2 regions of the Paenibacillus sp. EB106-05-06-XG162 genome follow, and region 2 is predicted to be linked to the other one. Evidence: predicted binding sites of a transcription regulator. Region 2 holds the regulator's gene; the other holds the start of a gene.
The links. The regulator Rex, encoded in region 2, represses fermentation and respiration genes when NADH is low (regulators of the CRP and FNR family bind a similar motif). The targets are predictions, from matches to a motif close to TTGTGAAATATTTCACAA.
Positions count from the first base shown of each region.

Region 1: the regulator Rex is predicted to act here: its motif matches at 1,817-1,834, upstream of AC3WU2_RS26375 (DoxX family membrane protein).

Region 1 covers NZ_JBYTDT010000018.1:83,027-86,786, reverse strand. Annotated here, with positions in the region: gene AC3WU2_RS26390 (alpha/beta hydrolase) at 1-332, shown strand, start outside; gene yxiS (protein YxiS) at 429-731, shown strand; gene AC3WU2_RS26380 (DUF3784 domain-containing protein) at 802-1,077, opposite strand; gene AC3WU2_RS26375 (DoxX family membrane protein) at 1,233-1,736, opposite strand; gene AC3WU2_RS26370 (DUF3048 domain-containing protein) at 2,034-3,101, shown strand; gene AC3WU2_RS26365 (DUF47 domain-containing protein) at 3,313-3,760, shown strand, end outside.
Region 2 covers NZ_JBYTDT010000004.1:40,256-46,807, forward strand. Annotated here, with positions in the region: gene AC3WU2_RS11245 (AAA family ATPase) at 1-853, opposite strand, end outside; gene AC3WU2_RS11250 (hypothetical protein) at 846-1,385, opposite strand; gene AC3WU2_RS11255 (cytochrome-c oxidase) at 1,534-1,935, opposite strand; gene AC3WU2_RS11260 (cell wall elongation regulator TseB-like domain-containing protein) at 2,036-2,530, opposite strand; gene AC3WU2_RS11265 (amidohydrolase) at 2,542-3,855, opposite strand; gene AC3WU2_RS11270 (redox-sensing transcriptional repressor Rex) at 3,830-4,495, opposite strand; gene dinG (ATP-dependent DNA helicase DinG) at 4,473-6,552, opposite strand, start outside.

The DNA of each region.
Region 1 (3,760 bases), on a different contig from region 2:
AAGGGAAGACGGACTACGCGGGATATAGCTTTACACCGAAATATTTCGATTCTCTCGGGCTCTATCAGCCTTTCCAAGAAACGAACAGGTTCTCAGGAGATGTCTTATTGATTCACGGGACAAGTGACGATGTAATTCCTGTAGACTATAGTTTCTTGTATGAGAAAACATTCTGGCTGCGGAGTGATGGCCGGTGCGATAAAGAAATTATTTTCCAAGCTGACCATACGTATTCGACAGGGACACATCAGACACAGGTAATTGGCAAGACGAAGATGTGGCTGCGTGCACTGGAGGAACGTAATTCTGATTGGCAGCACTGGAGTATATAAGTTCATAATGCGTGTAAGCAGGGGCTGATTTCATCGCGGATTCCTAGTACAATAGAGATTAGTTGGCATGGAAATGTTGCGTGAAGGAGTCGGCAGATGAATAGCAAACAAGAAATAGAACGTCAGATGACACAGCAATTTGAACGGGATGAGCGTATGATGATTCTCGTATTTGTACAGTGGTGCATCAACAATGATTTGGATCCTGTTGCACTGTATACGCGGGCCTATCCGCAGCAAGCGGATAATGTGGAGCTGCGCGAGGCGCTGAAGATTGCCGTAACGAAGGAAGAAGCGGGACCAATCGGTGAGCACATCGTGCTGGGCATGCTTGCAGCTTATAACAATGATGACCTCGCAGCAGTTGTGACCGAGGAAATTGCACGATTGAAGAAGTAGTACGTTATTTAGGAAAAAGAAGAACCTTCGGTTCCCTGCCAAAATGAGGGGGATCGAAGGTTCTTTTGTATTAATCGCGTCGTTTCATCTTCGCTATGAAGCTAGCCGCACCAATGACGACGATCGCTGCGTAGATGATGCCTGCCATCGAGCCGATATATTCGAGTCCTAAGGGAAGCAAAAGGGTAAGAACTCCGATCGTCACATATGCGATACCCACGGTCTTCGCAAGTTTGTCTTTATTCCCCGTAAACGTCTCTTCGCGATATCCCGCGATGAGGACGAGCATTTTCTTCACGCCAATCAAATAGCCGAAGACGATAAACAACAATCCGAGCAGTCCCATGACTAGAATCGAAGAACTCAATGATCTCACCTCGTGCTATAGAATCTATTAATTATAAGGGGAGGGACCGGGAAAGTCGAGTGTAGGGGAGGTCAGATGTAATATCAAAAAACGCCCCCCGCATGAGAAGCGGAGGGTGTATTTCCAATGTGCCATTATTGATAGCTATTCGCTCGTTCCTTACGGCCGAACAGGCGGCGGATGTAAGGGATGACGAAGTAGTCAAGTCCGATGCGGCCTGCGTTGAAGCCAGCGACGACGATGAAGATCTCAAGGATGAGCATTTGTGCGTTCGTGCTCACGGTACCTGCCATCAGGAAGGCGAAGTTCATGACCATACCCATTAAGACGGCGAATGTTGTAAATGTACCAAGGATGAGTCCAAGGCCGACTAAGAATTCTCCCCATGGGACGAGGACATTGAATAGTTTGACGTTCGGCAGTGCGAAGTGCTCTAGGAAGTTCGCGAACCAAGGTTGTACGGCAGGGTGATCGCCTCCTGCTTTAGCGATTGCGCCTTGCATAAATCCTGCGGCATCAAAGCCTCCGCCTGTGATTTTGCCCCAGCCGCCCGTGATCCATTGATAACCAAGATATACGCGGATAATGGTGAGCAGCCAAGCTGCGACGATGTTGTTTCTTAACCAATGTGTGAACATTGATACCAGCTCCAGTCCGTTTTGTTATTTATTATTGTTGTTCTCTATGGCTTAATCATACATTCAGTCTTCTCCTCAACATGTGATTTTTATCACATTATTAGCCTGAATTTGAAATTTATGAATTTGAAGTACATACTTTGTTCACATTTTCACAAGCGCAAATATCACACTTTTCCAAATACATTTTTCCATAGCTCTCAAGCGTCGAAAGAACAGACAAATCTTCCAATATATGCTTAAATAAAGACCATGGACATCGCTTATCCAAAATTTTGTCAATTGAAAGGGGTCTTCATGAAGTCGAAATCATTCTATCGAACACTCGGCATACTATGTATTCTACTGACGCTGCTTCTCAGTGCTTGCACGAGTAAAACGCCTGAAGCTGAGAGCACACCTGAGCCGCAATCCACGGAGCAGCCAGCACCGGAACAGGAATCGGGGCAAGATCCTACCAAGGCTTATATTGCGCCATTAACAGGCTTACCCACTACAGAGCCAGTAACCGCGAGGCCAATCGCAGTCATGATCAATAATATGTCCAAGGCAAGACCACAGTCTGGACTCACCCATGCGGATATGTTGTATGAAGTGCTCGCAGAAGGCGGGATTACGCGGATTGTGGCCATTTTCCAGAGCGAGAATTTCCAGGAGCCCATTGGTCCAATCCGCAGCATCCGCCCATATCTCATTGATCTTGGCGATAGCTACCAAGGGGTCTTGGTGCATGCCGGGGCGAGTACCGACGGGTATGCGGTCCTTCAACGTCAACACAAAGAACACTTGGATGAAATTTTGAACGCCGGGCCGTTCTTTTACCGGGATAAATCGCGAAAAGCGCCGCACAATCTGTACTCAACGCTAGAGAAGCTGCGTGAAGGCGCTGCGAAGAAGAAGTATAAGGCAGATGTGCCTGTGACGACGTATCCTTTCGCCAAAGAAGAGGACATGCCTGTGGGGGAAGAGGCGGCGAAAATTACGATCAACTTCCTGCTCAAGAACTATAAAGTGACCTATGATTATGATGCGACGAGCAAGCGTTACAGCCGTTCGATCAACGGACAGCCGCATATCGATCTGAATACGAAGGAGACGCTTACGGCGACGAATGTCGTTGTGCTGGGAGCAGATCATCGTACGCTAGACGATGTGGGACGCTTGGATGTGAATTTGATGAAGGGCGGAGAAGCCGTACTCTATCAACGCGGCAAAGCCATCTCTTGCACGTGGTCGCGCAGCAAGACAAGTGATGTCATTCGATTGTATAAGGATGGGCAAGAGTTGCCACTCTACCCAGGGAAGACAATTTTCAACATCGTTCCAAACACTCCAACATTTGAGAGTCATACCCAAGTGGGATAATTTGTTAAATCCGGCAAGGATTCCTTGTCGGATTTAATTTTGTCGAGCGGACTGGATAATTGTAGGCGAATATCGACAAACTGTTAAAAGAAATTCACGATTTTGTTTTACAATTCCTTTACAAGCACTATGTCACTTGTGATAAGATAACAAAGGTTATAATTCTCATTATTAAGGTAATCTAAGCAATTTGAAGCAGAGGGGACAGCGTATGTTTAAGAAGAACGATGTATTTTTTCAAAATCTGCAAAATATGGCCGATGCCATTGTCCAAGGCGCGGATATTTTTGCGAAGTATGTAGCAAAGCCAGGAGATACGACAGCTTTCACCAAAGAAATGAAAGAGCTGGAGTCGAAATGTGACGTATTCACCCATACGATTATTAAAGAGTTGAATAAGACGTTCATTACGCCGATTGAGCGTGAAGATATTATGTCGCTGGCTACCTCGCTGGACGATGTGTTAGACGGGCTTGAAGCTTGTGCATCGCGCTTTGATATGTACCATGTGAAGGAATACGATGCTTCGATCGAACAATTTGGTAAAGTGCTGCTCGATAGCGCATTTGAAATCCAAAAAGCGATTCGACTATTGTCACAGAAAAAATTGCTCGCGATTCGCGAACATACGATCCTTATTAATGACCTTGAGAACCAAG
Region 2 (6,552 bases):
GTGCGCCGGAGAATCCAAACGACTGAACAGCGATCGTATCCAGCTGCACCGAATTATCCATTGGTTTATTTTCCGCATGAATGTTCAAGATGTGCAATCGACCTTTCTTATCCGGCAAATCGACACGAATATGTCGGTCAAATCGGCCTGGACGCAGCAATGCGCTGTCGAGCATTTCCTTTCGGTTCGTCGCAGCAATCACGAGCACACGAGGGGTAGAATTCGAATAAATCCCATCCATTTCGGTTAGAAGCTGATTGAGCGTCTGATCATATTCCTTCTGCTGGCCGCCTTCCCGCTTCCCGCCGATGACATCGATCTCGTCGATGAATATAATCGCATTTTCTTTCTTCTCTTTCACGGCTTGATCTCTTGCTTGCTTGAATAAATCACGGATACGGCCTGCACCAACCCCGACATACATCTCAACGAACTCACTACCAGAAGCTGCAGCATACACCGCATTCGAATAATGCGCTGCAGCTTTTGCCATTAACGTCTTCCCGGTTCCCGGAGGACCCGTTAATAGAATACCTTTCAACGGCCTGATCCCGAACTTCTTAATCTCCTCGTGGTTGATGAGGAAATCCAACGCTTCAATCAATTCCTGCTTCGCACGTTCTTGACCGCCAATCTGTTCAAAGGTCAAATAACTAGGCTTAGACGACCCGCCTACTCGTCGTTGTTGTCTTCCAACTGTCAAGCTGCCCCCACGGCTCTTCATGGCTAAATAGATAACTCCGATCACAAGGGCGACACCAACAAAAGGCAAGATGTTCACCCCAATGATGCCGAGAAAAATAAATAACGCGATCACAAACCCAATAACGACTTCTCTCCACCCTTTAAGCATTAGGCCACACCCCCACGGGCTCACCCTTGCGAGGAAGAATAATATACTTGCTTGCCTTTCCATCGGTAATGGTTACATATACATTTCGTTCATCCATCTCAGCAGATGTGTGAACTTGTGTTAGATTTAACGACTTGCTCGTCTTTTCTAATACTTGTGGAATCTCTGAGTATTGCTTATTCTCCATCGCTTGTGCGACGCCGAACAACGCATGAGACCACCAATCATCAAGCAGTGGAGACGATGGATTACTTACGGTAATATTCAATTTCTTATCACCAATGACTTTATTACCGGACTGATATATATGTTGAACGATTTCTCGCAAATTCGCATCGGGCTGAACTTGAATGACGAGTTGAACATCATTACGCGTAATGTTTGCTTTCGCATCAGATACCGTCGATACTTCTTTGGCTACCTTCTCTACAGGACTTTGTACAGCTACATTCTGATAGAAGAACCAGCCGCCAAAAAGGACGGCCATCGATCCGACCAGTGTTAGGACAAGTGGTTTAACACGTATTTTCAATGTAACGCCCTCCTTCATTTCGTATATCACACAGTATATCATAGGATATATACGATTGAAGAATGTAATGTGTGGAAGCCCTGCCAACCATCGCTCGAACAATTGAAAAAGAGCCTGCCTTAAAAGGCAAGCTCTTCAAATTCCGCTGTCACTTCGAATTTCTCGATGTACGCGTCTCATTGATATTCACATTTTTAAAGAGATTGATCAGGAGACAAATGGCGCTAAGGATAAGTAGTGCACCACCTGCACCAATAATCGGTCCCCACGGCGTCTCTTCTTTTGTAAGCAATAAGGTGATTAGAGAGCCCATCATGATGATGACACCTAAATTCATTAACCAAAAATGCCACTTCGCCAGAGCACTGTTATCCGCCCTAGGGAATAATATATAGATCACGCCAGATACCGCCATAGATAGCCAACCGATTAGATTTACGTGCGCATGAACACCTGCAAGCACATAATCTTTGGCCATTGACATATAAATCCCCAAACCCATTGACAAGATAAAGTACAGCACACCAATCTTCAGAAATCGAATACCCATGGATTGAACCAACCCCTTCCGATCAATATGACCCTACTCGGTCGGGATTAGTATATCGACGAGATCCTTATTTTAGAATACTTTTTTTCCGAAGGTTATCTTATCGATTAGGCAAGGTATACGTTGTCAAATACCCTGCATCCGAGAAACGGTAAAAGTCATAGTAGTAGTGTACGTTTTCGTTCGGTTTGGAGGCTTTATAGAACACCTGCCATACATACTGCTGTTCCCAAATGCCAGGTACGATTGTAATGATATCTGCGCCAGGCGATCGACTTAATACTTTCGCTTGTATCGCTTCCTTCGTCGAACCTTGCTTCAGTTGCTCCGTGTGTACGGAAGTTCCCTCTTGATTGACCCACACCACTAAATTCTGATCCTGCTCATCCAGTCCATTGACGATATAATATACATCTTCCCATACAGACTTCTGTATCCCTGTTACCTTCTTCAAGGATGATTGCTCTAAAGCAGCTTTCGTTGCCCGATCTTCTGCAAGCCATTCACCGCTCTGTACATTCCGATAATATAAATGCAGTCCGAGCAAAATCAGTATAATGACAGATATGATAATAACGATCCATCTTCTTTGCATCTGTAACTCCCTTAACGCGCTAACAATCCGTCGAAGCAAGCTTGTGCTTCACGCATAATTTTCTCTTCGTCGAGGGTTAGACATTCACGGTTCTTGACGACCTGTTTGCCATCTACCCATACATGCCAAACATCTTGTGCTGCACCCGAGTAAATCACATGGGAAATCAGATCTGTATGCGGCTTATAGTGCGGCTGATCAATGTTAACAGCGATGAAATCGGCTTTCATCCCTGCACGAAGCAATCCCGTCACATTCTCCAGCCCAATCGATTTCGCTCCATATTCCGTGCCTAAACGCAAGGCTTCTAAAGCAGGAACAGCTGTCGGATCACCCGATACCCCTTTATGAATTAATGCAGCAAGACGCATTTCTTCAAGCATATCGAGGTTGTTGTTGCTCGCTGCGCCATCCGTACCAAGCGATACCGTTACGCCTGCTTTTAACAGATCCGGTACTCTAGCAACACCGCTCGCAAGCTTCAAATTGCTGCCAGGGTTGTGCGATACACTTACGTTGTAACGTGCAAGCGTCTCAATCTCATCATCCGTCAAATGTACCGCGTGCGCAACAAGCGTCGGACGTGTGAATACACCTAACTTCTCGAGATGCGCCACAGGGCGAAGCCCATATTCATTCACATTCTGCTGTACTTCCGCTGCCGTCTCCGACATGTGCGTATGCATTGGCAGGTCTAGATCATGCGCTGCTTGTACGAACTTCTCAATGAACGCAGGAGGACAGGTATAAGGCGCATGTGGTGACATCATCGTCGTAATTCTGCCATCCGCCTTCCCATGCCAATCCTTCGCAAATTGAACCGCCTCCGCAAGCTTCGCCAGCTGAACATCCTCAGGACATAGACCAATCGCTCCACGCATCAGCACCGCGCGAATACCTGATTCGTCTGTCACTTTTGCCACTTGATCCATGTGATCGTACATATCGAGGAAGGTTGTCGTTCCACCTTTTAACATTTCCAGGACAGATAACGATGTACCCCAATAGACATCCTTCGAGGTGAATTTACCTTCCATCGGCCACATTTTCTCTTGGAGCCATACTTGCAGTGCAAGATCATCACCATGACCGCGCAACAGGGACATTGCTGCGTGACCATGCGTATTCATTAATCCAGGTAAGAACAATAGCCCTTTGCCATCCATAACCTCTACATCTTCAGGAATCACCAAATCCGCTGGAAGCTGCTCGCCTACATACCGAATTTGATCCCCTTCTATCACCATAACCCCGTGAATTACAGGTTTATCTGCGTTCATAACGGCGAAATAGCCGTTCTTAATGATCCATAGATTCTTCTTCATCTTCGTCCATATCCTTCCCATTGTGCAAGTAGTACGCCAAGCTCAATAAATCCGTTGTAAAATCAGCTGTGTGCACACGCACATGCTGAGGCACTTTTAAGATGACCGGTGCAAAATTCAGAATTGCTTCTACACCCGCATTCACAAAAGCGTTTGCCACATTTTGTGCTTCCATCGCAGGAACGGTAATAATACCGATACGAACATTATGCTCACGAACAGTCGCTTCTAAATCCTCCATCGGCTGAACAACAATATTATTAATCTTGCTGCCGATCTTCGGCTGATGTGCATCAAAAACAGCTACAATTTTCATATTATCCTTAAGATATGTATTGTAGTTACTTAATGCTTGGCCAAGATTACCTGCCCCGACAAGAGCGACATTAATCTGCTGATTCAGCTTCAAAATTTGGCGGATTTTCTGAATTAAATAAGCAACATCATAGCCAATCCCTTTACGCCCGAACTCGCCAAAATACGCTAAATCTTTACGGATTTGAGCTGGATTTAAATCCAGCTTCAATCCGAGATCCTGCGAGGAGACCGTAAGGACTTCACGCTGCTGCAATTCACTCAAATAGCGCAAATAAATGGGAAGACGGCGTACAACTGCTTCAGATATTTTCATTGTTTTCATGGATGACTCCCCTCTCTTCCTCGTCCGACAGCCATTCTTGCATTCGAGGCACGATTTGATCTAGCCGCATATGCTCCATCTTCGGACCTGGTAAAGAATATAAGAAATACTTGCCATAATAAGATTCAATAACACGTGTGTCATAAATAATGACGATCCCACGGTCTTGCGCGGTACGTACCAATCGCCCAAACCCTTGCTTGAAGCGAATAACCGCCTGCGGAACTGACAATTTCATGAATGGATTCTTCTTCTCCTTCTGCAGCAGCTCCGACTTTGCTTCAATGAGCGGATGATTCGGCGGCTGGAACGGAAGCCTCACAATCGCCAGACAGGTTAGCGCATCACCAGGAATATCGACGCCTTCCCAGAAGCTGCTTGTACCGAGGAGAACGGACGCCGATTGATCCTGGAACCTGCGAGTTAACTTACTCCGATTCCCGCTGTCAATCCCTTGTCCGATAACCTGAATTTGATGCGGGCTTAGAAGCTCCTTGAGTGGATCGTACACCTGCTTCATCATCCGGTACGATGTGAACAGGACGAGCATTCTGCCATGCGTAGCCACAGCTGCGTCAGCCAGAGACTTCACTAAGGTCTGCACGAAATGTGCATCCGGATTCGATCCTTTGAGCATCGGGAAATCGCGTGGGATCACCACTAGCGCCTGTTTACGATACTGGAAAGGCGATGGGAGCACCATGCTCTGAAGCCGTCCTTGATCCTGGGCTTCCTGCAATCCTAACTGCTCAATCATGTATTGGAAAGATTTATCAACCGATAAGGTTGCTGATGTGAGCACGATACTTTTCTTCGCATCGAAGAAATATTCCTTCAGCTGAGCGCTGACATCCGCTGGAACAGCGAATAATTGCAAGGATTTACTACGGAAATGACTGCTTGCTTCCATCCAGAATACGACATTCGGCTCCTTCATTTTCATAAAGTATCGGATGTCATCACGCGCACGCGCCAAATCCTTCACTGTTCCGGATAAATCCGTCACGGCCGCTTGAATCCCATATTCCTCCTGTATATCCCGCAGATCTTGCAGCAAACGCTCAGATTTACGAACGATTTCGTTCAAGAGGGCATTCAGCTGATCTTCAAGTACCGAAGCTGCATCCCAATCATTTGGCATTTTTTCTGTCTGCAGTCGATATACAAATTGGCCCTGCTCTTGATTCGCATCACTTGTCCGCTGCGGCATCATACTGAACAAAATTTCCGTTAACTTATCCCACATCTCTTTGGCATCAACAAGCTGCGAATAGGAATCTTCAATAATTTCACATGCCATTTGTGCCTTCTCATCAGGAATAACATGGAGACGATTGCGCAGCGTCGGCAATTGTCCATTCTTACTATCCTTAAGCAAGCGCAGCAAGGTATGAACAAGACTGAAATATTTCACATGCAGACCGAGATGCTTCCCGGCGACTTCCTCGAGATGATGGGCCTCATCAATGACAAGATGATCATAAACAGGTAAGAATCGATGATCCACCTTGATATCTGTAAATAATAAGGAATGGTTCGTAATAATCACATCTGCGATATTTGCTTCATGGCGAGCGCGATGGTAGAAGCATTTGCGGAACCAAGGACAAGCTCGATTCAGACAAGAATCCGTATCACTAGCAACCGTATCCCAGAAATCGGCTCCTTTATTGCCAAAATGCAGCTCTTCATTATCGCCATGCTCTGTCTCGGCAAGCCATACCAGCATCTGTGCTGCTGTAATAATATCTTCCTTTGGCGTAATGAAATCTTTTGTATTTATTTTATGTTCAAACTTCCGCAAGCACAAATAATGGCTGCGACCTTTTAATACCGATACTCTGAAATCAACCGGTAATATCGTCTTGAGGAGCGGTACGTCTCGCTGTCGAATCTGTTCTTGCAGATTAATCGTGTGTGTACTGACGACCACTTTATTGTCATTCTTGACGCTGTAATAAATCGAAGGGATCAAATACCCTAAGGATTTACCCGTTCCTGTACCCGCTTCCAACAGAAGATGATGATCATCCTCTAGCGCTGAATTCACTTCATGG